DNA from 3 places in the Spartinivicinus poritis genome. Region 1 is predicted to be linked to each of the others. Evidence: predicted binding sites of a transcription regulator. Region 1 holds the regulator's gene; each other region holds the start of a gene.
The links. The regulator LexA, encoded in region 1, represses DNA repair genes until DNA is damaged. The targets are predictions, from matches to a motif close to TACTGTNTANNTANACAGTA.

Region 1 (8,159 bases):
AACCACAAGATCACAGAATATACGCGTAGCAAATCCTGGGAGCCCAAGGAAGGTCAGTTATTTGTTGTGAAAAAAGACATTGAAGTTAATGATGTAGCAATCATTGATTTACAGTCACATTCAGAACCAGGGTTAAAACAACAAGCCAGAGCGAGAGTACTAATTGATCATTTTGCAAACTATGTTTTTGATAAATTACGTACTGAGGAACAGCTTGCCTATGCTGTGGGAGCCATTGCCCCCACTATTGATGAATATGCAAGTGTGGGGTTGTATATTCAAACACCGGTCAAAGGACCAAAAGCCATTCAGTTAAGGCTTGATCAATTAAAGCTTGAGTATCAGCAAGAGTTGAATAAGTTACCCGAGGCGGCTTTTAAGCAGCTTAAAACCAGTGCGTTAGTGGCACTGAAAGAAAAACCAAAAAACTTGAGCGACGAAGTTAGCCCATTTATCAGTGACTGGTATGATGAAAATTATCAGTTTAACACTAAAGCGCAATTGATTGCTGAGATAGAAAAGGTAACCTTGGATGATATCAAGCGTTTTTACGCAGAGACTATGGGTAACCCAAAAGCACCACGCTTGAATATTCAGATGAGGGGTAAAAAGTTTGCTAACCAACCATTTGCCAGCTTTAAAAACCAAACTGAAGTAAAAAGCCTGTCAACATTTCACCAAATGATTTCTTATCAATAAACCTGCCTTGCTTCTCTGGTTATCTAATGGATAACACCAGGTGATAACTAGAGAAGGGCATATCCACTGCTGCAAGAGCTGCGGTCGCTACTTACATTAAAATAAATGTACTTGAAATAACCTTGTTTGCAGTTTACTTCATATCGGACAACAGTTTTGGGTTGGTGACCAGTTTTCTAACACCATGGGCATGGTCTTCTTTGAAAACGTTATCCTTACACCATTCGCCCAAATTATTGATATCAACTTTTGTGCAAAATGGCCGTACACTCCAGGTTACTTGAAAAGGTGAACACTTTTGTTCGGTAAACTTGGGACCGGTGGTAGAGCCTAAAAATTCTACCGGTTTACCCGTATTGTTAGGTAAGGCTTTGGCTTGGTGATAGCCATCTTCCATATTACCGTCATAAACCAAATCATTAAAATTGAGGGAAGAAGAATCATTGACGACAGTAAATACCTGAGATTCAACGCGAAGGTTCGGGTTGGAACAGCTATCAGATAGACAAGAAGTTAAGTCTTTACCTGGTTTTATATCGCAGGAAGTGTACACCCAGTGGACTTCAATAGTATCACCAGGTTTTAACCCCTTGCATACTTCATTTTTAGGTGGGGCTAACTCTGCTGAGGAAAGTGACTTGCTTGTATTACACTGATAACCGCCACCATGACCATGATCGCCTTCCCCTGCATATATGGAAAAGTCCTTTGCTTTATGCTCAGCATTATTGTGAAAATGAATGTTGCATAGGTTCATACTTTCATAGCGGGGAGCCAAGCTAAATAGTCTTTTGTTTTCACCCGCAAGTTGATCGATATCTCTTGGCGCTTGAGGGCCAAACCCTTCGCAGGCTGAGCCACTCGCGTCACTGATTACGACAGCAGGGAAGCTACTCATCACACTAACCAATAACGTTAACAGAAGTCGATGTTTAACTGAGACCATTTATATTCCTCCATAGTTTTTATAACAAAAAATCGCAACACTAGTAGTATTGGTTTAGTCATGATGCACTGCTATTAGCAGCTAACCTGTCGCTGGTTAGACTTACACTTATTACAGCTACTGTATTTATAGGCTCGATTGCTAAGGAGCACACATTAAAAAACTATGACATATTGATATGACTCAAAAATTAACCTCTGTTTTATGGGATAGCTTGATAATGAAGGCTAATCGAGGCAATAGCTGAGGCTTATCGGAAGAGAAAATACCAAAAAGAAAAGCCAATATCAGAAGATGATTAGTAAATGAAATCTAGGCAAGAGAAGGAAAATAAAAATATTGAAACTCGTTTCAATAAATTAAAAGAAAAAATTATCTCACATAATGAGGCGGTTGTCAGAATTACGTGACTACTATTGCTAGACAATACTATTTGATAGTGTAAAGCAACTGTTTTACTAACGTTGTCTGATATTAATTACATGACAGTTACCTTCTTGTGCGGCAATATCTAAAGCCGCTAAGGTTGGCTCATCTAATTCTGGTAGCCAACTGACAACAGTATGACTTTTGCCTAAAGTGAGTGCCTGCAAGGTTAAGTCTTTGATAGAGCTTTCATTGCTGGCAGTAAGAAATAAGACCTGTTTATTATTAATATAGGCATCTTGAAGCCACTTTAAGGTCATGTTGCGATATTGTTTGGAACAGACGACGGTTAACCAGCGTTGTTTTTCATGATGGCTCAACTGTGCCAACATAGGTGGAATAAATGATGTCAGTGGAATACGGGCAGAAGATAAAATAATTTCTGTAATATGCGTAAAGCCATTGTGGTCTGTCGATAAAGGGAAGTGATGGGGTTGATTTGGCGTGCTATGGTTGGGTTTTGAATCATTGTCACTGCCATTGAACTCCATGGGTATATTTCCTATTTTATTATCAAAACGAATGACTGTAAAAGAAGGGTGTCAGGTGATGAGCGACAGCAGCATTCTTTATAAAATAAATGAAGATTGTTACTGCAAGTCATACAATAATAGACTTGTCTCATCTTCTATTATGTTAGTTAAGCGACGATAACAACGTCTAAAAAGTCATTCGAAAAGAATATTGTCATGTTCGTTAGTTACAGCTGAAGTGTATCACTGACAAAAAATCCATATCTTTGGCCTAATTCACTGTATTTACCATCTTGGGGGTAGATTGTGGATCAGAGTTGATAAAAAGATGTAAAACTGCAAATTAAGTCGCTTTTTTAAGAAAAGGTAGTAGCTATTAGATAATTAATTTCCCCTTGGGTAATTTGGAGCATATATCGATGGTTACCCAGGGGACCAAGTTATTTTTTTTCAGCTTTCGTATAAAAGGTTAGTGTCTAATGACGCCAACACTAATTCCTTCGATTGTGAAATTTTCGCTATGTAAGTTCACTTCGATAGTATTGAAGCTGCTATTTTCTGGATGCAATAAAACGACTTCTCCTTTTCGTTCAAATCGCTTAACGGTTACTTCATCATCAATTCGAGCAACGACGATTTGACCATTATGTACATCAGTTGTTTTGTGAACGGCTAATAAATCGCCATCGAGAATGCCACAATCCTTCATGCTCATTCCTTTAACTGTTAAAAAGTAATCAGCACGAGGTTTAAAAAAACTAGCCGGTATCTGGCAGTAGTTGTCTATATTTTGTTCGGCTAAAATGGGGAAGCCCGCAGCCACTTGCCCGACTACAGGAATACCTTGTTGGGTTTCAGAGGGGATCCGAATACCGCGGGAGGTGCCAGCAATAATTTCGATAGCACCTTTACGGGCAAGGGCTTTGAGGTGTTCTTCGGCAGCATTGACAGAACGAAATCCTAGCTGTCGAGCAATTTCGGCTCGGGTGGGAGGAAAGCCGGTTTCTTCAATATGGTCTTTAATAAATTGAAAAATTTCAGCCTGGCGAGCAGTTAATTTAGCCATTGAGATGGCTCCTTATACCTATTTGAATACTTACTAATTTAATGAAATAACGGCTTTTTATAGCGGCTGTGGTTTTATACAGTTACTGTGATTATATCCAGTTTGGACTGACCTTCAACTGTTTTCAACTATTTCGGTCCCTTTTAAGGGGTGTTTCCTTACTTAGCAGACGTTAATTTTACTTGCAGGAAAAAGTAAAGCCTGCTTGACTTGTATACGTATTAAACGTATGTTCAAAACGTTTGAAGATTACAACAGGCGGCTAATATAAAGCGAATATTTTTTAGTTGGCTTGCTGCCTGTATCTAAATACAATTGGTCCTTAGCTTCGATGGGCACTCAGAACGGCCCAGAGAATCAAGGCTTTTTTAAGAAATGTTAATTGGCTATGGCGCAATCAGAAACTGTTGAACGAATACTAGATGCTGCAGAAGCGTTATTTGCAGAAAAGGGCTTTGCTGAAACGTCACTGCGGACGATTACCAGTAAAGCAGGTGTTAACTTAGCAGCAGTTAATTACCATTTTGGCTCTAAAAAAGCATTGATTCAGGCAGTATTTGCCCGGTTTCTAGAGCCATTTTGCAAAAAACTCACGGTTAGGCTCAACGAATTTGAAGCATCATTAGCAGAACAGAAACCGACACCTGAACAGCTACTTAATTTGCTATTTCAGCAAATACTATCTGTTGAAGCACGAGGAAAAAATGATCTTTCTGTGTTTATGCGGTTGCTGGGATTAGCGTTTAGCCAGTCTCAAGGGCATTTGCGAAAATATCTTGAACAAGTATATGGTGATGTATTCCGACGCTTTGTGAGTTTAGTGGTGCAGGCGTCACCTGATTTACCGCCGGTGGAAATTTTCTGGCGAGTGAACTTTATGGTGGGATCTGTCGCATTTACTATGTCTGGTTTAGATGCGTTGAGAGACATTGCTGAAAGTGAGTATAAAGAACATACTTCAGTTCCTGCAGTCATGAAGCGACTCGTGCCATTTTTAGCCCATGGCATGAAAGCTGAGCTGCCAGCAGCCAGCCTAGAAGTTTAGTTAGCTGCGCATAAATTAGTCAATTTGTGGCTTGCTAATTTATGGTGAGTTAATTGGTAGCTAGTGAATATGTATAAGCCCGTTATTTATGTCTCTATTGCTGAGCAAACTCTCAGTGTGTGCGATGGCAATCAGTTAATTACTCGGTACTCCGTTTCTACTGCTGCTAAAGGGGTTGGTCAGTGCCAAGGAAGTTTTCAAACACCCTTGGGGCGACATATCATTCGAGCCAAAGTAGGGGGTAGTTGCCCTCTAAATGCTGTTTTTGTAGGACGACGCTTTACTGGTGAAATATATAATGAGGCACTGGCCAAGCAATTTCCTAATCGTGATTGGATTTTGACGCGTATTTTATGGTTAAGTGGCCAGGAGCCTGGTGTTAACCGGTTAGGAGCAGTCGACTCCATGCGACGTTATATTTATATTCACGGCACCCCTGATAGTGAGCCAATGGGAATTCCTGCCTCACACGGGTGTATTCGAATGCGAAATGATGAGGTTGTGGAGCTGTTCAGTAGCGTGCCCGTCTATACCCAGGTAATCATTGAAAACGAGTAATCGCCATCTATTGGTTAATCCTATGTCAGGTAATGTCATTGTAGATTTAGCAGGAACAACAATAACAGACGACGAACGTCGGCTATTAGCGCAGCCTGCTGTTGCGGGAGTGATTTTATTTGCCCGTAATGTTATTGATCGCCCGCAAGTGATACAGCTGGTGCAGTCTATTAGCGCAGTTCGGTCAGATTTATTAATTACTGTTGACCAGGAAGGTGGAAGGGTACAGCGCTTGGTTACAGGCTATACTCAGTTACCCGCTTCCTGTCGGTTGGGTGAGCTGTATCAAAATGAACCTGAGCAAGCCTGCCAGTTAGCAGAAGACTTAGGATGGTTAATGGCCAGTGAGGTGATTGCATCGGGGATCGATTTAAGTTTTGCGCCGGTTTTAGATTTAGGCTTGCCTATCAGTCAAGTGATAGGCTCTCGTGCCTTTGCTGAGCAGCCTGAAACGGTTGCGACGTTAGCTCGTCGTTATTGTTTAGGTATGAAGCAGGCGGGTATGGCAACGGTGGGTAAACATTTTCCAGGGCATGGCAGTGTGGCTGCTGACACTCATCACTCGATTGCCTGTGATGATCGCCCTTTTGCTGCGATTAAACAAGCAGATATGTTGCCTTTTAACAACTTAATTAAGCAACAGTTGTTAGATGGGATAATGCCAGCACATGTCTTATACCCACAAGTAGCGGCAGAGCCCGCTGGTTTTTCTCATCATTGGCTAAAAACAGTGTTAAGAGAGTCTCTGGGTTTTACAGGCGTTATTTTTAGCGATGATTTAACTATGCATGCTGCCAGTCAAGCAGGTGACTACCCTTCACGTGCGGTACAAGCACTTAATGCAGGATGTCAGTTATTACTGGTTTGTAACAATCCCGAAGGAGCACAGGCTGTTGTCTCTGCATTAAATACCCATTCTGGAGTAGCAGTTAATATTGAGCAGTTGAAGGGACAAAGGAAACTCAGCTGGGCTGAGTTATTAGAGCATCCCCGCCGATTAACAATACACTCTCAGCTAGAAAATCTATAGAAGAAGAAAGAAAACAAGGCTATTTGTTCATGGAAAAATTGCTGGACTTTTTAAACTTTACTAAAAGCCAGGAGACTTGGGTTTATCAGGTTTTTATCGTTGTTTTTTTAACCTTATTCGCTAATTTTATTGCCCGTCGTTTACTTGCCCGTTTACATCAGCAACTGACTAAAACCCGAACGATTTGGGATGAAACCATTGTTGACTCTGCCCAAAAGCCTTTAGCTGCCCTTATTTGGGTGATTGGTTTTAGCTGGGCAGCCGAAATTGTTCATAAAGTGTCGGATGCCGTTATTTTTCAAGCGATTGATCCAGTTCGTGAAACACTGATTATAGGCCTGATTGTTTGGTTTTTAATTCGTTTAATAAAAGCAAGTGAAACTCAATTAATTGAGCCCCGAGAAGGGAAAAAACAGGCAGACCCAACTACCGTGCTTGCCACTGGTAAGCTACTGCGGGCAGCCGTTATTATTACTGGTGTATTAGTGGTATTGCAGTCATTAGGTTATAGCATTTCTGGTGTTTTAGCCTTTGGTGGGATTGGTGGTATTGCGGTAGGTTTTGCAGCCAAAGATTTATTGGCCAATTTCTTTGGTGGGCTGATGATTTATTTAGACAAGCCTTTTAAAGTGGGGGATTGGGTTCGTTCACCTGATAAAGAAATAGAAGGGACTGTGGAATATATTGGTTGGCGCTTAACCCATATTCGAACCTTTGATAAACGACCGTTGTATATTCCTAATGCAACTTTTGCCAGTATTTCGGTAGAAAACCCTTCCCGTATGCTCAATCGGCGTATTTATGAGACCATTGGCTTACGTTATGACGATGCAGATAAAATCAAGCCTATTATTGCTGCGGTAAAAGTTTACTTAACTCAACACCCAGAAATTGAGACTAACCAAACCCTTATTGTGAACTTCAATAGTTTTGGGGCCTCTTCTTTAGATTTCTTTATTTACTGTTTTACCAAAACCACAAACTGGATACGGTTTCATGAGATTAAGGAAGAAGTACTATTAGATATTATGGAGATTATTACCAAACATGAGGCTGAAATAGCATTTCCAACCCGTACGCTGCATGTAGAACCGGTTAATGTAAGGAATGTCAATGCCTGATATAGCGATTATTGGAGGAACAGGGCTAACCCAATTAGCAGGGCTAACGCTTATTGAGCAACAATCTGTTGCAACTCCTTATGGGGAACCATCTGCTCCAATTAAAATAGGTCAGCTTGCTGGCCAGCAATTAGCTTTTTTAGCCCGGCATGGTGACCCCCACCAACTAGCGCCTCATCAGGTCAATTATCGAGCAAACCTGTTCGCCTTAAAAACACTGGGAGTAAAGGTTATTTATGCGGTTAATGCTGTAGGTGCAATCAATGCTGCTATGCCGCCTGCCCATGCAGTTATACCAGATCAAATTATTGATTATAGCTATGGGCGAGAGCACACTTTTTTTGCTGATGAGAGAGCCGTCGAACATATCGACTTTACTTATCCTTATTCAGACTCCTTGCGCCAAGCATTGCTAGTTGCAGCTGATAAAGCCGGTATTCAATGTACAGATGGTGGTGTCTATGGTTGTACCCAGGGGCCTCGGCTGGAAACCAAAGCAGAAATTGATAAGCTAGAGCGGGATGGTGTTGATATCGTTGGTATGACGGGAATGCCTGAAGCAGCCCTGGCTAGAGAAGTAGGGATTGAATATGCCTCACTAGCGTTAGTGGTGAATATGGCAGCAGGGCGTTCGCAAGGGATTATTACAATGGATGATATTAAGCAAGCCCTGGAAGAAGGTATGGGAAAGGTGTTAACAATTTTAACCCATGCAATAGCAACGTAACCTGGTTTATTTTCTGCTGCTGGGACGTTTATTTTTTATTCATCTTTTAGCAGCGGGTGATTTTTAGG
Region 2 (8,159 bases), on a different contig from region 1:
GGAGTGAGAGGGTATTCTGTTGCTGCGACACTCTCTTATTAGGTTAATAATTCTTCAATTAAAGGCTGTAGCTGCTCCCACCCCATATAACCATTCACCAATACATGCCATTGCTGCTGATCAAAGTAAAGCAGTGTAGGAAAGCCCTGAATGCCTAAATTATAAGCCAAATCAAAATCCTGCTGAGTTAACGCTTTTATTTCATCAGCGAAAAACGCCTCCATGAATGTGTCTACAGGCAACTGCGCTTGAATAGCTGCTTGCTTAATCCCATGAGGGGTAGTGATATCCAGCTGATCCATATAAAAACTTCGTTGTAACGCCTCGACTAACGCTTTCAGATGATCAGAAAAATGCTGCCTTGCTACCACCACTGCTCTACAGGCTGGCTCTGTATCGTAGATAAATCCCTCTGGGAGTGCGCCTGCAAAGTTAAATGGCTGACCAGTGGCCTCGGACACTTGCTGCCAGTGATTGAGAATATACTGCTTTAGAGGTGGTGTAAGAGGTTGACGCTGCCCTGCTCGCAACCCGCCTACTCGATAGCATAGCTGCCCTCTTCCCTCAAGCATTGTAGACAGTTTGTCAATGACTGGCGCAAAACCCCAGCACCAGGAGCACATGGGGTCAAATAGATAGGTGACTTCCATTGAAGACTATGGCTAACTTTTCATTTTTAAGCCCACTGGGTGAGGCTGGTTTCGCTGCTTGGCTAGTTCAATTTGTTTTTGTCGAGACTCTGCTCGTTGCCGAGTTTTAGTATCCTGAGAGTTAAAGCAGTGAGGGCAATACACGCCTTCTTTATACTGCTCAGACTGTTTATCTTGGTCAGAAATCGGCATCCGACAGCCAAAGCACATATCATAGCTGCCTTTATTTAACTGATGATCCACCGTTACTCGGTTATCAAACACAAAGCACTCACCTTCCCATTTAGTTTCTGTAGCAGGCACTTCTTCCAGGTATTTTAAAATGCCACCTTCCAGATGGTACACTTCTTCAAAACCCTGTTCTTTTAATAGCGCGGTAGACTTTTCACAGCGGATACCACCCGTGCAGAACATAGCTACTTTCTTATGTTTGTCTGGATCAAGCTGCTGCGCCACATAGTCAGGAAACTCCCGAAAACTTTCAGTTTTTGGGTTAACTGCCCCTTCAAAAGTCCCTACCTGATATTCATAATCATTGCGGGTATCAATCAAAAGCACTTCAGGGTCACTGATCAGCTGGTTCCACTCCGCTGGCTTCACATAAGTGCCCACTACATGGTTAGGATCAATACCAGGCACACCCATAGTCACAATCTCTTTTTTCAGTTTGACTTTGGTGCGATAAAAAGGCTGCTTGTTATCGTAGGACTCTTTATGGGTTAAACCTGCCAATGGTTCATGGGACTTTAAGTAACTTAATAACTGATCAACTCCTTCTCGACTCCCTGCAACCGTACCATTAATTCCTTCAGCAGCTAATAGCAAGGTACCTTTCACATCAAAGGCAAGCATCTTATCCAATAAAGGCTGACGCATTGCCTCAAATTCTGGTAATCGAGTAAATTTATAAAGGGCAGCAATAACAAACGGAGACATCTTAATTCCTCTACCTTGGCAGATCGCAAATCTGCTGGCATAACCAAATTGATTAAAACGTCTTATTTTAGTGATTTAGTTAAAGCAAGACTAGTTTTAGAAAGAGTTCTTTTAAATTAATGAGGTTTGCTCAGGCTCATCTAACGTCGACTCCCCTTTATCAACAGCAGTCTCCAGAGAGATAACCCGCGGCCAGCGACCACTGTCATGAGTGGATTGGGGATGAGGTTCAGTCACCACATAGACTCGTTGAAAACTACCATCAGTAGCCAATAAACCTTGGATAATTTCATGGCTTTCTAATGGAAACCAGCGGCTTTGCTCAGCCTCATCTTTTTCCATAAAAGAGGTGACAACAATTTTCACTGGCTTGGGGTTAAATTGTTGCCAAGCACCTCGCTGGATAGACTCTAACCTGGCCCAGCCACCCTGAGGTGTATTACCTGGCTGGTTTTCTCGCCTGCCCCAGGGAACCATGACAATACTGCCATCCTTTTGCAATACTGGTAACCTTGCCTTCGGGTTAGGAAAAAATACTCGATAACGCTCGCTGTTTTGTACAAACTCAGCACCGCCACACATAGTAATAAAAACTTATCTTTTATTCGCACAATTAGGAGAGTCAGGTGCTGACTCAGCCTGCTTTTTCCATTCATCTGGCGTATAAGTATGCAATGCTAATGCATGAATCTTATGTTGCACTTCTTCTGCTAATAAGCAATAAATCAACTGATGTCTTTTTACAGGCATTTTTCCTGAGAAATCAGCAGATACAACCACGACTTTAAAGTGTGATTCTGAGCCTGGAGGCACATTGTGCATATGGCTCTCATTGGTAACAGCTAAGTAGGCAGGCTTTAAAGCTTTAGTCAATTTTTGTTCAATTTCAGTTTGTACACTCATCACCTGTCTCCCATGCTTAACCGACTAGGTTAATCTTAACCTGAAACCAGCCATGCGAAAAGGTAAGCACAAGTGAAAGAAAGTACTAACAGGAGGAATTAAGCAAAGAGAAAGAGAAGTGAATTAGAGAAACGATGCACAGGCTAATACAAAAAACAGGCAAGGCGATAGGTTACATAAAACCTGACAAAACTAAGTAACCCACCACACTTACCTTAAAAAGCTCTACGCAAATAGAGCATTCCTTACGTCTGTCTAGCCTCAAACGTTCAGATCTTAGCGACCTGACTTTTGGCCAGCAGCCTGAGCTACTCGCCAAAACTGTAAAAAACTGTATGCTTAACGGTGATTGTTAATATCCTTACGAATTAGCAGGCCCACACCAACAAAAAAACCAATAATCAAACCAATTGTAATCAGCGAAGCTAAAATTGTTTCATCGAAATACATCGCTTACCTCCTGTTGGCTACTGCCTCTTAAACGCAAAGCTACAGTAACAGCTACTCAACTCGCTTTTATTGATTAAAATCAATCAGTCCAGGCTAATAACGGCTTAGTTGCTGTTTTTTATTGATTTAAAGCAAGTTGTTTTCCTTATTCAGGACAAATTTGGATTGTTCCTTGACAACCTTATTGGATACAATACAGCCCCTATGGACAAATTTACTGTATTTTTATACAGTATCACCATAATTATCAGCTATCAGTACTGCTGGTGTTAAGCAATATCAGTTTTAAATAGCATCTGCTTTAAATAACAAGGTCTTATGATGTACTTGGTCTAAGGCCTAAATTAAATTGGTCCATGCAAGAGGTGAGCGAATGGCCGTTATACCCATGTGGAAATGCGATAGGGACGGTAGTATGTTCTCAGATAAAAAAGCCGCCGAAGAACACGATAAAATGCTTGAGCTAGCTGCAAATATCACCATGTTGCTAGAGCAAACCTTTGATAATATCGATGACAAAATCGCTGAAGATATTGGCTTATTATTCGCCAAACATAAAGAAACCTTGGCAAAAGCTATTAAAGGAAAGCCTGAATTAGTATTAGAGATTGGTAAAGAGTCTGCTGCTGAACAGCCTGCAGAAGAAAATACTAACGAGTAATTAACCATTTTGTACCAGTGGTGCATGCGTCAAATAATTAAGGTAACAAGTTAATTCCTTAACCTTATGCATGTACCACAACCTTATGCATGTACCACTATCTCTTTTACTCAAACACTACATTGACTATAAAAGAGTCAATGTATTCAGGCTAGTAAGCCATTTCATCCTCTGCACTTACAATCTCTGCCTAAAATTAGGCAAATCGACTATTGTTATTCAAAATATATTCGCTACCATATCGCCTTTTTCTGAGGTAGATAGGCGTACAGAATGACGACATTTGTTCCAGGACAACGTTGGATTAGTGATACAGAAACAGAGCTAGGCCTAGGCACTGTTTTATCCTTGGATCAACGAATGGTCACATTACTGTTTCCCTCTAATGGGCAAACTCGACTTTATGCAGTAAAAAACTCTCCGCTTACCCGCATTCGCTTTGTTGCTGGCGATACTATCGAAAGCCACGAAGGCTGGAGCATAGTAGTCACCGATGCAGTAGAAGAAGATGGGCTTATTACTTACCAGGGCAAGCTACCGAATGGAGAGTCGACAGAACTTCCTGAGTCCTGCCTGGGCAACTTTATTCAATTTCAAAAGCCAAAAGAGCGCTTGCTAGCAGGCCAGGTTGACCAAAATAATCACTTTAGCCTGCGTTATAAAACCTGGGAACAAGCCAGAAACCTCTACCAATCGCCTTTATTAGGCTTATGTGGTGCTCGTACCAGCCTAATCCCCCACCAGCTACATATTGCTGATGAAGTGGGTAAGCGCCAGGCACCTCGCGTTTTATTAGCAGATGAAGTAGGACTAGGTAAAACCATTGAGGCAGGCCTGATCATGTATCAGCAGTTACTCAGCGGTCGTGCCCAACGGGTACTGATTGTGGTTCCTGAAAGTCTGTTACATCAATGGCTGGTAGAAATGCTAAGGCGCTTTAACCTGCACTTTAGTTTGTTTGATCGCGAACGGTTAGTACACGCAAAAGCCGCAGATACTGGCAACCCCTTTGAAAGTGAGCAACTGGTACTCATTAGCCTAAATGAGTTGACACATGCTCAGCACCTTGACGATGCGCTGGCCGCTGAGTGGGACTTATTAGTGGTAGATGAAGCTCACCACCTAAGCTGGACACCTGAAGTAGCAAGCGATGAATATTCTGCTATTGAGCAGCTGGCAGAAAAAACGGCAGGTGTTTTATTACTGACAGCCACCCCAGAACAGTGCGGACACAGCAGCCACTTTGCCCATTTACGATTGCTGGACCCAGATAAATTTCACTCCCTAGCAGACTTTGAAAGCCAGTCACAACAATATCAAGCTGTGGCTGAAATGGCGGAAGAGCTAATTGATAGTCAGGTTTTATCAGAACCCACAATCGGTCGACTGACTAGCTATTTAGGAGACGAAGCCAACCAGCTAGCCACTATTATCAATAGTGATCAAGCAGATGACATCAAGCAGCAAGCTAAACAACAACTGTTATCTCATTTACTAGATCGTCACGGCACCAGTCGGGTACTTTATCGAAATACGCGGTCAGCGGTTTCTGGCTTTCCTGGCCGTGTAATGCAAGCTTATCCTCAAGCCTTACCCGAGCTTTACCAGCTTGCTCTAGAAAATGGTGGTAACCCTTATGCAGGTTTATTTCCTGAACGCACTTATGAAAAAGAAATTCTGGTTGAAGATAAAGACCCATGGTGGCGCTTTGACCCCAGAGTAGACTGGCTCATCAACCTATTAAAGCTACTTAAAAGCCAGAAAGTATTAATTATTTGTGCCCATGCCGAAACCTGTATGGAGCTAGACGAAGCATTACGAGTTCGCTCTGGTATTGCCAGCTCTATTTTTCATGAAGGCATGAGCATCATTGAGCGAGATCGTGCTGCTGCTTATTTTGCTGATGAAGAATATGGTTGCCAAACTTTAATTTGCTCCGAAATTGGCAGTGAAGGTCGTAATTTTCAGTTTGCCCATCACTTAGTATTGTTTGACTTACCTGTACTGCCTGATTTACTTGAGCAACGAATCGGTCGCCTGGATCGGATTGGCCAGACTGAAACGATTAAAGTACATGTGCCGTATTTTGAAAACTCATCACAAGCCGTTTTATTTCAGTGGTATCACCATAGCCTTAACGCGTTTGAGCAAATTTGTACCACTGGTGATAGTGTTTACCAGCAATTAAAACCTTCTCTAGAAGCCTTATTAACTACAGCAATTAATGAACAACAGGACATTGATGCTTTTATTGAGGAAGCTAAAACGCTCAATCAACAGCTGCGATCTAACCTGCAAGCCGGGCGTGACCGCTTGCTGGAGTTACACTCACAAGGCCTTAACGACACCAGCGAATTAATTGATGCTATTCAGTCTGCCAACGAAACCAAACCTTTGAAAAAGTATTTAGAGGCTTTATTCGACTGTTTTGGCATTGACTCTGAAGACCATTCAGAGCATGCCATTATTGCTCGTCCCGGAGAGCAAATGTTATTACCTAGTTTTCCAGGGTTGCCAGAAGATGGAACCACTATGACTTTTTCTCGTGAGCAGGCATTAAGTCGCGAGGATATGCAGTTTTTAACCTGGGAACATCCTCTAGTTCGTTATGGCATGGAACAAATGCTGGATACTGAATTAGGTAATACGGCGGTTGCTTTATTAAAAAATAAAGCATTAAAACCAGGCACTATGTTAGTAGAAGCTATTTTTATCGTTGAAGCCCCTGTTCAACAGCAACCTCAACTAAAGCGGCTAATGGTACCTGCTAGTATCCGTACGTTAATTGATCCTCAAGGTAATAACCTGGCAGATAAAGTCGCCTTTGAAACCCTGGATGCTCAATTACACCCCATCAAGAAAAAAACTGCCAGAAAACTGATCAAGGCACAATCAGAGCCTATTTCTGAAACCTTAAAAATTGCTGAAGAAAAAGCCAATGAACAGGTGACAACCATCGTACAAACAGCTACTGAGCAATTACTGGCTAAATTAGGAGAGGAAATAAATCGACTGGAAGCGCTACAAAAAGTCAATCCGAATATTCGTGAGGCAGAAATTGAGCAGTGGCGTACTTTAGCAGCTCAAGGGGTAACAGCGTTGCAGCAAGCTAACTTAAGGTTAGACAGCATTCGTATTATGTTTGCTGGTTAAACTGTAGTAACAGCACCTTACTAGAGGTGCTGTTACTTTTTGGATGAAGCTTTCAGGCTTAGTATATTTTTGCCTCCCCTTCAGGTCGGGTTTTAAAGCGTCTATGCAACCACATATACTGATCCGGCCGCTTCCGGATTTCCATCTCAATGAGCTTGTTGACTGTCACTGCATCCGCTTCTTCATCGTCAGTAGGGAAATTTTCCAACGGAGGTAATACCTGCACATGATAGCCTTTTCCATCTTCTCGACGATGTTGAACAAAAGGCACAACTTTCGCCTTACCTAATTTTGCAAATTTAGCGGTTGCTGTCACGGTTGCGGCAGTCACCCCAAAAAATGGCACAAAAATACTTTGCTTTGGCCCATAATCCTGATCAGGTGCATACCATACGGTTCTACCTTGCCGTAAGGCTTTCAGCATGGTTCGTACTTCCTTGCGCGGAATTGTTTGTGATGAGGGATGGTAATTTTCCCTGCCTTGACGCTGAATATAATCAAAAACAGGGTTTTTATGTTTACGATACATACCATCAATTGGCATTTCCCTACCTAATAATGCAGCACCAATTTCCAGCGTTGAAAAATGCATGGCTAGTAATAGAGTCCCCTCACCTTCCTGTTGCTGTAAATGCTCCAGGCCATCAATTGTTGACAATTTAGCCAGCCGCCATTTAGGCCACCACCAAGCCATCCCTACTTCCAGTAAGCTCATCCCCATTGAGATAAAGTTATTTTTGAGCATTCGCTCTTGCTCATCTGAGGTAAGCTCCGGAAAGCACAGAGCGATGTTTGTTTTTGCAATCTGTTTCCGGCGACCGGCCAAACGGTACATCAATTTGCCAATGGCTCGGCCTAGCCACATTAGGCATGAATAAGGTAACCAACTGATTAGCCAAGCTATACCTAGCCACAACCAGGTCAGCCAGTATCTTGGGTTGAGGAATTTCGCCTTAAAGCGATTGGGTTCCAGCATACCTTTAACTACCAACTCCAGAAAGCCACAACAATGCAGAGCTACAACCTACTACTAAGGGCGCGCATAACATTGACTAATGGCTTCTTATTTAATTTCAAATCCACACAGACATCCAAAAAGTGCTATCTTTTAAATGTCTATATCATAATTAAAAGCGCGCCATTGTACGCAATTTACCCCATTGATCATAGAGGGACTTACCTAACGAGTAGGTATTGACTTGGGTCCTAATAACAGTGTGAACATTCCGATGTTTTCGGTTTGCTCGCTCACAATATTAGTTTTTTTATTTGTGAATGTCCGAGTATTATCGTTTAACCTATGAGCTTATAAAGCAGCCAACGCAGCAACGACTATGACAACCAATGCAACTTTTGCTTCAAAGGAAGACAGCTGTTTTCAATTAAAAACCAGTCGCGTCAACTTG
Region 3 (8,159 bases), on a different contig from region 1:
GCAAATAGAGTAAAGGCGTTCACTTGAGTAGCTAGGTATTCAGCACAGGCCCAGGCTAAAGAAAGGCCATCAAAGGTGCTGGTGCCCCGGCCGACTTCATCCATTAATACCAAGCTGTGCTCGGTGGCGTTATGCAGAATATTGGCCGTTTCAGTCATTTCCACCATAAAAGTAGAGCGACCTCCAGCTAAATCATCTGACGAGCCAATCCGGGTGAATATCCGATCAACAATACCAATGGTAGCTTTTGTTGCAGGTACAAAACTACCAATATGGGCTAATAAGGTAATCAACGCTGCTTGCCGCATATAGGTGGATTTACCCCCCATATTGGGGCCAGTGATAATTAGCATGCGACGCTGGCTGTTTAACTGTAAATCGTTGGCAACAAAAGGCTCAGTTAATACCTGCTCGACCACGGGATGGCGGCCTTCAATGATGTTAATGCCGGGTTTGGCTGATAGAGTAGGTTTGGATAAATTTAAGCTGTCAGCTCGTTCTGCCAGGTTTTGTAAAACATCTAACTTAGCAATGGCTGCGGCGGTATCCTGTAAAGGAGCTAAATGCTCTAGTAGCATCTCTAACAAGCCTTCATAGAGGGCTTTTTCTCTTGCCAAGGCGCGACTTTTACTGCTCAGTGCCTTATCTTCAAACTCTTTTAATTCGGGGGTGATAAAGCGCTCAGCATTTTTTAGGGTTTGACGACGAATGTAGTGTGTTGGCGCTTGCTCTGCTTGTTGGCGGCTGATTTCAATGAAATAGCCATGAACTCGGTTATACCCTACTTTTAGTGTTGAAAGCCCAGTGGTTTCCCGTTCTTGTGCTTCGAGTTTGAGTAAGAATTCGCTGGCATTTTCGCTGATATTGCGTAAGTCATCCAACTCAGCATCGTAGCCTTCAGCAATGACACCACCATCTCGAATCACCACCGGTGGGTTATCAACAAGAGCTCTTTGCAGTAACTCTGTAAGCGCAGGGTATTCACTGATAATCTGGCCAAGCTGTTGAATGAGTGGTGATTGGATATTGGCCAGTTGGGTTTGCAGCTCAGGTAGCTGCAGCAGCGCATCCCTTAGCTTTGCGAGATCACGAGGCTTAGCTGAGCGCAGTGCTATCCGAGCTAATACCCGCTCAATGTCGCCAATTTGCTTGAGTGCTTGATGGAGAGGCTCATAGCTGTAGTCAGCCAATAAAGCACTAACGGCTTTCTGACGTTGCTTTAATTCCACCTGATTTCTTAGTGGGCGGTTAATCCAACGGCACAGCAGTCGGCTACCCATTGCGGTGGCGGTTTTATCAAATACCGCTGCCAGTGTATTTTCTTTACCCCCTGATAAATTGGTAACTAGCTCTAAATTTCGACGGCTAGCAGCGTCTAAAATAACGCTGTCTTCGTGGCGCTCAATACTGAGCCCACGGATATGCGGTAAGGCAGTCCGCTGGGTTTCTTTGGCGTATTGCAGTAAGCAGCCTGCGGCATCAATAGCAATGGTTAATTGGTCGCAACCATAGCCTGCCAGGTCATTGGTTTGAAACTGCTGGGTTAGCATTTTTATGGCTGTTTCAAAATCAAAATCCCAAGCCGGTCGGCGGCGAACACCAGAACGGTGTTTGAGCTTTTCCAGTAAAGGACTTTCTTCACTGACTAGGATTTCAGCAGGGTTCAGTCGCTCTAGCTCTGCTAAAAACGCTTCTTCACCTGATACTTCGGCTACCTGAAATCGACCACTACTGATGTCTAAGGTTGCAATACCATAATTGTCATTGTGCTGGTGGAATGCAGTTAGCAGGTTATCTTTGCGCTCTTCCAGCAGGCTTTCATCACTGACAGTACCAGGGGTGATAATCCTGACGACTTTTCGCTCTACTGGACCTTTGCTGGTAGCTGGATCACCGATTTGTTCGCAGATGGCGACTGACTCACCCAGCTTGACCAACTTGGCTAAATAATTATCAGCAGAGTGGAAAGGGATACCAGCCATTGGGATTGGTTCGCCACCAGAATTACCGCGCGCCGTGAGAGTAATATCCAATAGTTGAGAGGCCTTTTTGGCATCATCATAAAAAAGCTCGTAAAAATCACCCATTCGATAAAACACTAACTCATTACGATGTTGCTGTTTGATCCGCAAATATTGCTGCATCATCGGTGTATGTTTTGAAGCTTGGGTTGTTACTTTTGCCATTGGATACTAATTGCTCAGTTGGTGACAAGAAATAGGGCGGTAATTCTACGCAATTAATGGCGCTAGATTAAGACTTAGACGTAACTTAATTATTGATAAGATAGGTTTGTGAAAACAATTGTTGTATATATACGCTTCACTGGTTGAATAGTCTACAGCTAACCTTTTAATACAAAAGTGAAATGTGATGAGTGATGCAATAAAAACACTTGCTGAGCAAGTCGGGGCATTTTTAATAAGCCAGCAACTGAAGTTAATTACTGCAGAGTCTTGTACCGGTGGCTGGGTGGCTCAAGCTGTTACTGCCATTGCTGGTAGCTCAAGCTGGTTCGAAGGAGCCTTTGTTACCTATTCAAATGAGGCCAAACGGTCAATGTTGGAGGTGTCTCCGCAATCGCTGGTTCAATTTGGTGCTGTCAGTAAAACTGTGGTCATGGAAATGACTGATGGGGCGCTTGCTCATAGTGAAGCGGATCTTGCAATTGCTATCAGTGGAATTGCAGGCCCTGATGGTGGGAGTGCCGAAAAACCGGTTGGCACTGTATGGATTGCCTGGCAACTTCATGAGCAACCTGCAATCAGTTGTTGCTTTCATTTTTCGGGTGATCGAGAGCAAGTCAGAAAGCAGGCAGTGGTTGAAGCTTTAAAAGGTATTTTGGAACACTTTAATAATTAATACCGTCCCTAAAAATATTGATTAACTTTTTTGCAAATTTTACTGGCTGAGTATAAAGTTGTATGAAATAATACTGTTTAAATATACAGTATTTGAGTGGATGCTTATCCAAATTGCTGAATTGAATCGCCAGGTTGTTAAATCAAATCTGCTGTTAAATTGAATCTATAACTTATGAGGTGAGTTAATGGATGATAACAAAAAGAAAGCGCTTAATGCAGCGCTAAGTCAAATTGAACGACAATTTGGTAAAGGTGCCATCATGCGCATGGGTGATCATGAGCGTGAAGCGATTCCTGCCATATCTACTGGTTCATTGTCATTGGATATTGCTTTGGGCATTGGGGGTCTGCCAAAAGGTCGTATTGTCGAAATTTTTGGCCCTGAGTCTTCAGGTAAAACGACGCTAACCCTGCAAGTGATTGCAGAAGCACAACGCAAAGGTGCCACCTGTGCGTTTGTTGATGCCGAGCATGCATTAGACCCTGATTACGCAGAAAAACTGGGAGTAAACGTTGATGATTTGTATGTCTCTCAACCTGATACAGGTGAGCAGGCATTGGAAATCACTGACATGCTGGTGCGCTCAGGTGCGGTGGATGTGATCATTGTTGACTCGGTAGCGGCATTAACACCTAAAGCAGAAATTGAAGGCGATATGGGTGATGCCCATGTTGGTTTGCAAGCTCGTTTAATGTCTCAAGCATTACGTAAGATCACTGGTAATATCAAACAAGCGAACTGTCTGGTTGTTTTTATTAACCAAATCCGGATGAAAATTGGTGTTATGTTTGGTAGTCCTGAAACAACAACGGGTGGTAATGCATTGAAATTCTATGCATCGGTCCGGTTGGATATTCGTCGTACTGGCTCCGTTAAGCAGGGTGATGAAGTCGTTGGTAACGAGACTCGGGTAAAAGTTGTCAAAAATAAAGTGTCACCGCCGTTCAAACAGGCTGAATTCCAGATTCTTTATGGTAAAGGTATTTACCATATGGGCGAAGTGATTGACTTAGGGGTTAAACAAGGCGTTGTAGATAAAGCGGGTGCCTGGTACTCCTATAATGGCGATAAAATTGGTCAGGGTAAGGCAAATTCTGCTCAGTTTTTAGAAGATAACCCAGAGATAGCGACGGAAATTGAGCAGAAAATTCGCCAGCACTTTGGTATTGAAATGCTGCCAAACGAAGCTGTTGCTGAAGAAGTATAATTGCTAGGGCAATAAGTCTTGTCGTTAATAGGTATTGCTATTAACAGTATTGGGTTAGTGTTTTGATAATTTTATAGATGAATAACGTCTCACCTCAAAAAATACGACAAGCAGCTTTACGGCTGCTTGCTCGTCGTGAGCATTCTGCTCAAGAATTAAAACAAAAATTGAAGTCACGCACTTTTGCTGGTGAACAAGTAGAGCTTGTACTGGAAGAGCTAAGGGAGGCAGACTATTTGTCTGACCAGCGAGCTGCGGAAATGATTTTTCGACGCTGTATCGAAAAAAAATTAGGACCTAAGCGCATTCAGCTAGAAATGCAGCAAAAAGGTATTGATCAATCACTGGTTGAGCAGGTGTTACAAGCTAATCAGGATATTGACTGGCTTCAATTAGCTAGTATAGCGCTGGCAAAAAAATTTAATCCAGAACCAGCGGCAAATGACCTTCCATTAATGGCGAAAAAACAGCGCTATTTAATTCAGCGTGGTTTTGATTTTGAAGTAATCCAGCAAGCGCTTGCAGCCCATCCTGAATCCTAATCTCTATTCGGCCTTAAGTAGCAATTTTTTGGCGAGACTCACAAAAAAACAGGGGATATGATATAGTGCCCGCTTTTTGTTGGTCTGCTTTAAAATTGACTATCATGCAGTGTATGGTCACCCTGTAACACCTATAAAGCATAAGCGGGGATCGTTATAGGTGGCTGTACTGTCCACTTAAGCTCACTTAAATTGGGAGATAACGCTAGTCTCAATTATTATGCAGCAGTTAACTTTTTCAATTGAAAATTGGTGTGCTTGGGCTCCAGGCCTGAATAGTCAAGCAGCTTGGCAGGAGTGGGCTGAGAGTAAAGCCGATATGCCTGCAACTGAAGAACAGCCGGCATTAGCCTGGCTACCCGCGAGGCAACGACGCAGATTGAGCTTGCAGGCTAAAATGGCCTTAACTGTTGCGCAACAGTGTCTGGAAAAAACTGAAACTGATTCAGTCCGTACAATATTCGCCAGCCGTCACGGTGAAGCCCAGCGGATGCAACATATGCTGCAACAACTGGCGCTAGATGAGCCGTTATCACCTACCGAGTTTGGCTTATCAGTTCATAACAGCACCGCAGGCTGGTATGGTGTGTTATTCAAGGATAACGCTGCCACAACCGCTATAGCGGCAGGCAAAGACACTTTTCCAAGTGGTTTAATTGAGGCTGTATCACAACTATCTATTGTTGGGGTAGATAGAGTCTTGTTGATATTCACTCATATGCCATTACCTGATTTTTATCAGGCTTTTCAGGATGAACCTACTCCCTGTTTTAGTGTGGGAATCATGCTATCCCTGCAAGGCGATAAACCTGTTCGACTGAGCTATAAAAAGGCAGCTGCTGACCAAGTCCAGCAAATGTCACCTGCGTTATCGTTTATGCGATTCTTGTTATTAGGTCAGCAGCGCATACAAGTATCTACTGATCGAATGGTGTGGCAGTACGAGCAGTTGTGATGAAAAAGCTCTATTTAATTTGGCGAGTGCTGGCCACTGGCTTTAGTTTTTTATTGTTTGGTCTCGGTGGTTTTTTACTAGCGTTATTGATTTTTCCGCTGATTAATTTGATTTGGCGTGACCGGTGGCAGCGGCGCTATCGCTCTCAGCAGTTAATCAGTTTAAGCTTTCGCTTTTATCTCAAGCTTTTGGACCATTTAGGCGTCATGAGTTACGAGATTAAAGGGCTAGAAACCCTGAGGACTGACAGGGGGCGTGTTATTATCGCAAACCATCCTTCGTTGTTGGATGTTGTGCTACTAATCGCTGCTTTGCCGCAAGTGGACTGTGTCGTAAAACAAGCACTGTGGCGTAACCCGTTGTTAAAAGGGGTTGTGAAGGCGGCTGGCTATATTAGTAATCAAGATCCAGAAATTTTGATTAGCCAGTGTCGAGCTTCATTAAACCAAGGTGGCTGCTTAATTTTGTTTCCGGAAGGTACTCGAACCACACCTGGTCAGACTATCCGATTTCAGCGGGGGGCAGCTAATATTGCATTAAGAGCACAAGCGGATATTCGCTTGGTTGAAATTAACTGTCAGCCAACCACCTTAACCAAGCAGGAAAAATGGTATCAGGTTGCTGATCGAAAAGTGACGTTTTTAGTTGAGGTTAAACACTTAGTGGAAATTAAACCGTTCCTTGCCGATGCAGATGAACTGCCACGGGCCACTAGGCAATTAACCCGGTATTTAGAAAGCCAGTACACATAAGGGTAGTAGTTATGTCTAGCTTAAAGGAAGAGTTGAAAGCGTTAATAGTTGACGTGTTGGATTTAGAAGATGTGGAGCCTGCAGATATTGTCGATGACGAACCATTATTTGTAGAGGGATTAGGGCTGGATTCAATAGATGCACTGGAACTCGGTTTGGCGTTGAAAAAGCGCTACAACATTAAAATCGAAGCCAATGCTGAAGATAATAAGCAGCATTTTGCATCCATTAATAGCCTTGCTGCCTTTATTGAAGCAAATAAGTAAGAGAGGAAGTAAACCATGCAATCTCGTCAGGATATTTTAGCTGCACTTACTGAAATATTGGTTGAAAAGTTTGAAATTGATGAAGCGGATATTGTTCCTGAAGCAAACCTCTATGAAGAGCTAGATCTCGATAGTATCGACGCGGTTGACTTAGTCATTATGCTGCAAGAGCTGACCAATAAAAAAATTAAACCTGAAGAGTTTAAAGCAGTAAGAACTGTTGATGATGTAGTCAGTGCCGTAGAGCAGTTAGTTAAATAACAACAACTAATTAAATAGCGTGTATTACATAACAGCCAATCTATGAATTTATCACCAGGTATGAACGCTGCATCATTCAAACCAAAGATCAACAAGGACTGCTGATGCGCTGGTTGAATGGGCTTATTGCTGTATTAGGGGTACTTTATCCAGTTATTGTACTGATGGGGTTAAAGTATTTAGAGCCTCGTTGGATAGGGTTGCTACTTTTTATCCTGGTCGTGGCACGGCTGACACTCAGCCGTGTTGTTCGTAATAATCTTCAGTTGCTCAAGCCGGCATTATGGGGAGGGGTAGCAATATTTTTATTAGCACTGGGAACAATGGTATTTAATCATGAGATGCCGTTAAAGCTATACCCAGTGGTAATGAATATTATTATGTTGGTTACTTTTGGCATTACGCTGAAGTCACCGCCCTCCATGATTGAGCGTTTAGCCAGATTGCAGGAGCCCAATTTACCTGACGAAGCAATTACCTATACCAAAAAAGTAACAATAGTGTGGGTATTCTTTTTTGCGATGAATGGGGTTATTGCTGCTATTACCGCCATTTATTGTTCTTTTACAACCTGGGTTTGGTATAACGGCTTTATTGCTTATTTATTAATGGGGCTGCTATTTGCGGGTGAATGGTGTATCCGACAGCAGGTAAAGAAAAGGAATCAACAATGCTAAGTCGTAGTACAGTAGGCCTGATTCCTGATAGCGCATGGCAGCCAGCTTGTTTTAATCAAATAGAAAAAGTAAACAAAGTTGAGTTGTACCAACAACCCGTGGGCTACTTGGCTGATGGCCAAATGGTGACAACGGCTACCTTATTAAATGCGGTTGCAGATTATGCTGAGAAGCTAGCTGATAGCGCTGGTTCTGAGGGCTGGGCTATTTATTGTGAAGATGCTATTCATTTTATTATTGCATTATTAGCAGCACTTAAAACCCGTTTATCGATAGTGATTATTCCCAATAAACAGCCAGCTACTTTTAACGACTTAATTGCGCAAAATTATACATTATTAACTGATGTTTCATTAGCCGGTAGCAATAAACACTATATTTCTATAACTTTCGATGAGTTGACCCACTCTCAAAATGTATCTGACCTGAATGAGGAATTACTGTTTTCGGTGAGCCGTCAGCAACCGTTGTTTTTTTATACCTCAGGTACGACTGGTGAGCCCAAACTGATAGCCAAGCAATTTGGCCAGCTGATTGATGAAGTTGCTGTACTTAATGGTTTATGGCGAGAAAACACAGCGCAAGCGGTTTTTATATCAACAGTCAGCCATCAGCATATATATGGTTTTTTATT

Region 2: a site for LexA is predicted at 3,155-3,174, ahead of ORQ98_RS10075 (YebG family protein). Genes of this name have one in related genera too.
Region 3: a site for LexA is predicted at 2,934-2,953, ahead of recA (recombinase RecA). Genes of this name have one in related genera too.

Annotation. Positions count from the first base shown of each region.
Region 1 is NZ_JAPMOU010000026.1:16,774-24,932, reverse strand. It holds gene ORQ98_RS18285 (insulinase family protein) at 1-699, shown strand, start outside; gene ORQ98_RS18280 (delta-class carbonic anhydrase) at 833-1,645, opposite strand; gene ORQ98_RS18275 (SulA-like leucine-rich domain-containing protein) at 2,104-2,562, opposite strand; gene lexA (transcriptional repressor LexA) at 3,014-3,610, opposite strand; gene ORQ98_RS18265 (TetR/AcrR family transcriptional regulator) at 3,999-4,655, shown strand; gene ORQ98_RS18260 (L,D-transpeptidase) at 4,725-5,213, shown strand; gene nagZ (beta-N-acetylhexosaminidase) at 5,200-6,243, shown strand; gene ORQ98_RS18250 (mechanosensitive ion channel family protein) at 6,273-7,364, shown strand; gene ORQ98_RS18245 (S-methyl-5'-thioinosine phosphorylase) at 7,357-8,091, shown strand; gene ORQ98_RS18240 (DUF5062 family protein) at 8,127-8,159, opposite strand, start outside.
Region 2 is NZ_JAPMOU010000010.1:68,379-76,537, forward strand. It holds gene ORQ98_RS10055 (DsbA family protein) at 39-650, opposite strand; gene trhO (oxygen-dependent tRNA uridine(34) hydroxylase TrhO) at 663-1,586, opposite strand; gene ORQ98_RS10065 (hypothetical protein) at 1,698-2,168, opposite strand; gene ORQ98_RS10070 (BolA family protein) at 2,181-2,489, opposite strand; gene ccoM (cytochrome c oxidase subunit CcoM) at 2,829-2,939, opposite strand; gene ORQ98_RS10075 (YebG family protein) at 3,313-3,600, shown strand; gene rapA (RNA polymerase-associated protein RapA) at 3,874-6,753, shown strand; gene lpxL (LpxL/LpxP family Kdo(2)-lipid IV(A) lauroyl/palmitoleoyl acyltransferase) at 6,812-7,729, opposite strand; gene minC (septum site-determining protein MinC) at 8,088-8,159, shown strand, end outside.
Region 3 is NZ_JAPMOU010000001.1:25,349-33,507, reverse strand. It holds gene mutS (DNA mismatch repair protein MutS) at 1-2,186, opposite strand, end outside; gene pncC (nicotinamide-nucleotide amidase) at 2,374-2,862, shown strand; gene recA (recombinase RecA) at 3,050-4,072, shown strand; gene ORQ98_RS00160 (regulatory protein RecX) at 4,150-4,614, shown strand; gene ORQ98_RS00155 (beta-ketoacyl synthase chain length factor) at 4,835-5,569, shown strand; gene ORQ98_RS00150 (lysophospholipid acyltransferase family protein) at 5,569-6,321, shown strand; gene ORQ98_RS00145 (phosphopantetheine-binding protein) at 6,333-6,587, shown strand; gene ORQ98_RS00140 (acyl carrier protein) at 6,603-6,848, shown strand; gene ORQ98_RS00135 (COG4648 family protein) at 6,953-7,525, shown strand; gene ORQ98_RS00130 (AMP-binding protein) at 7,519-8,159, shown strand, end outside.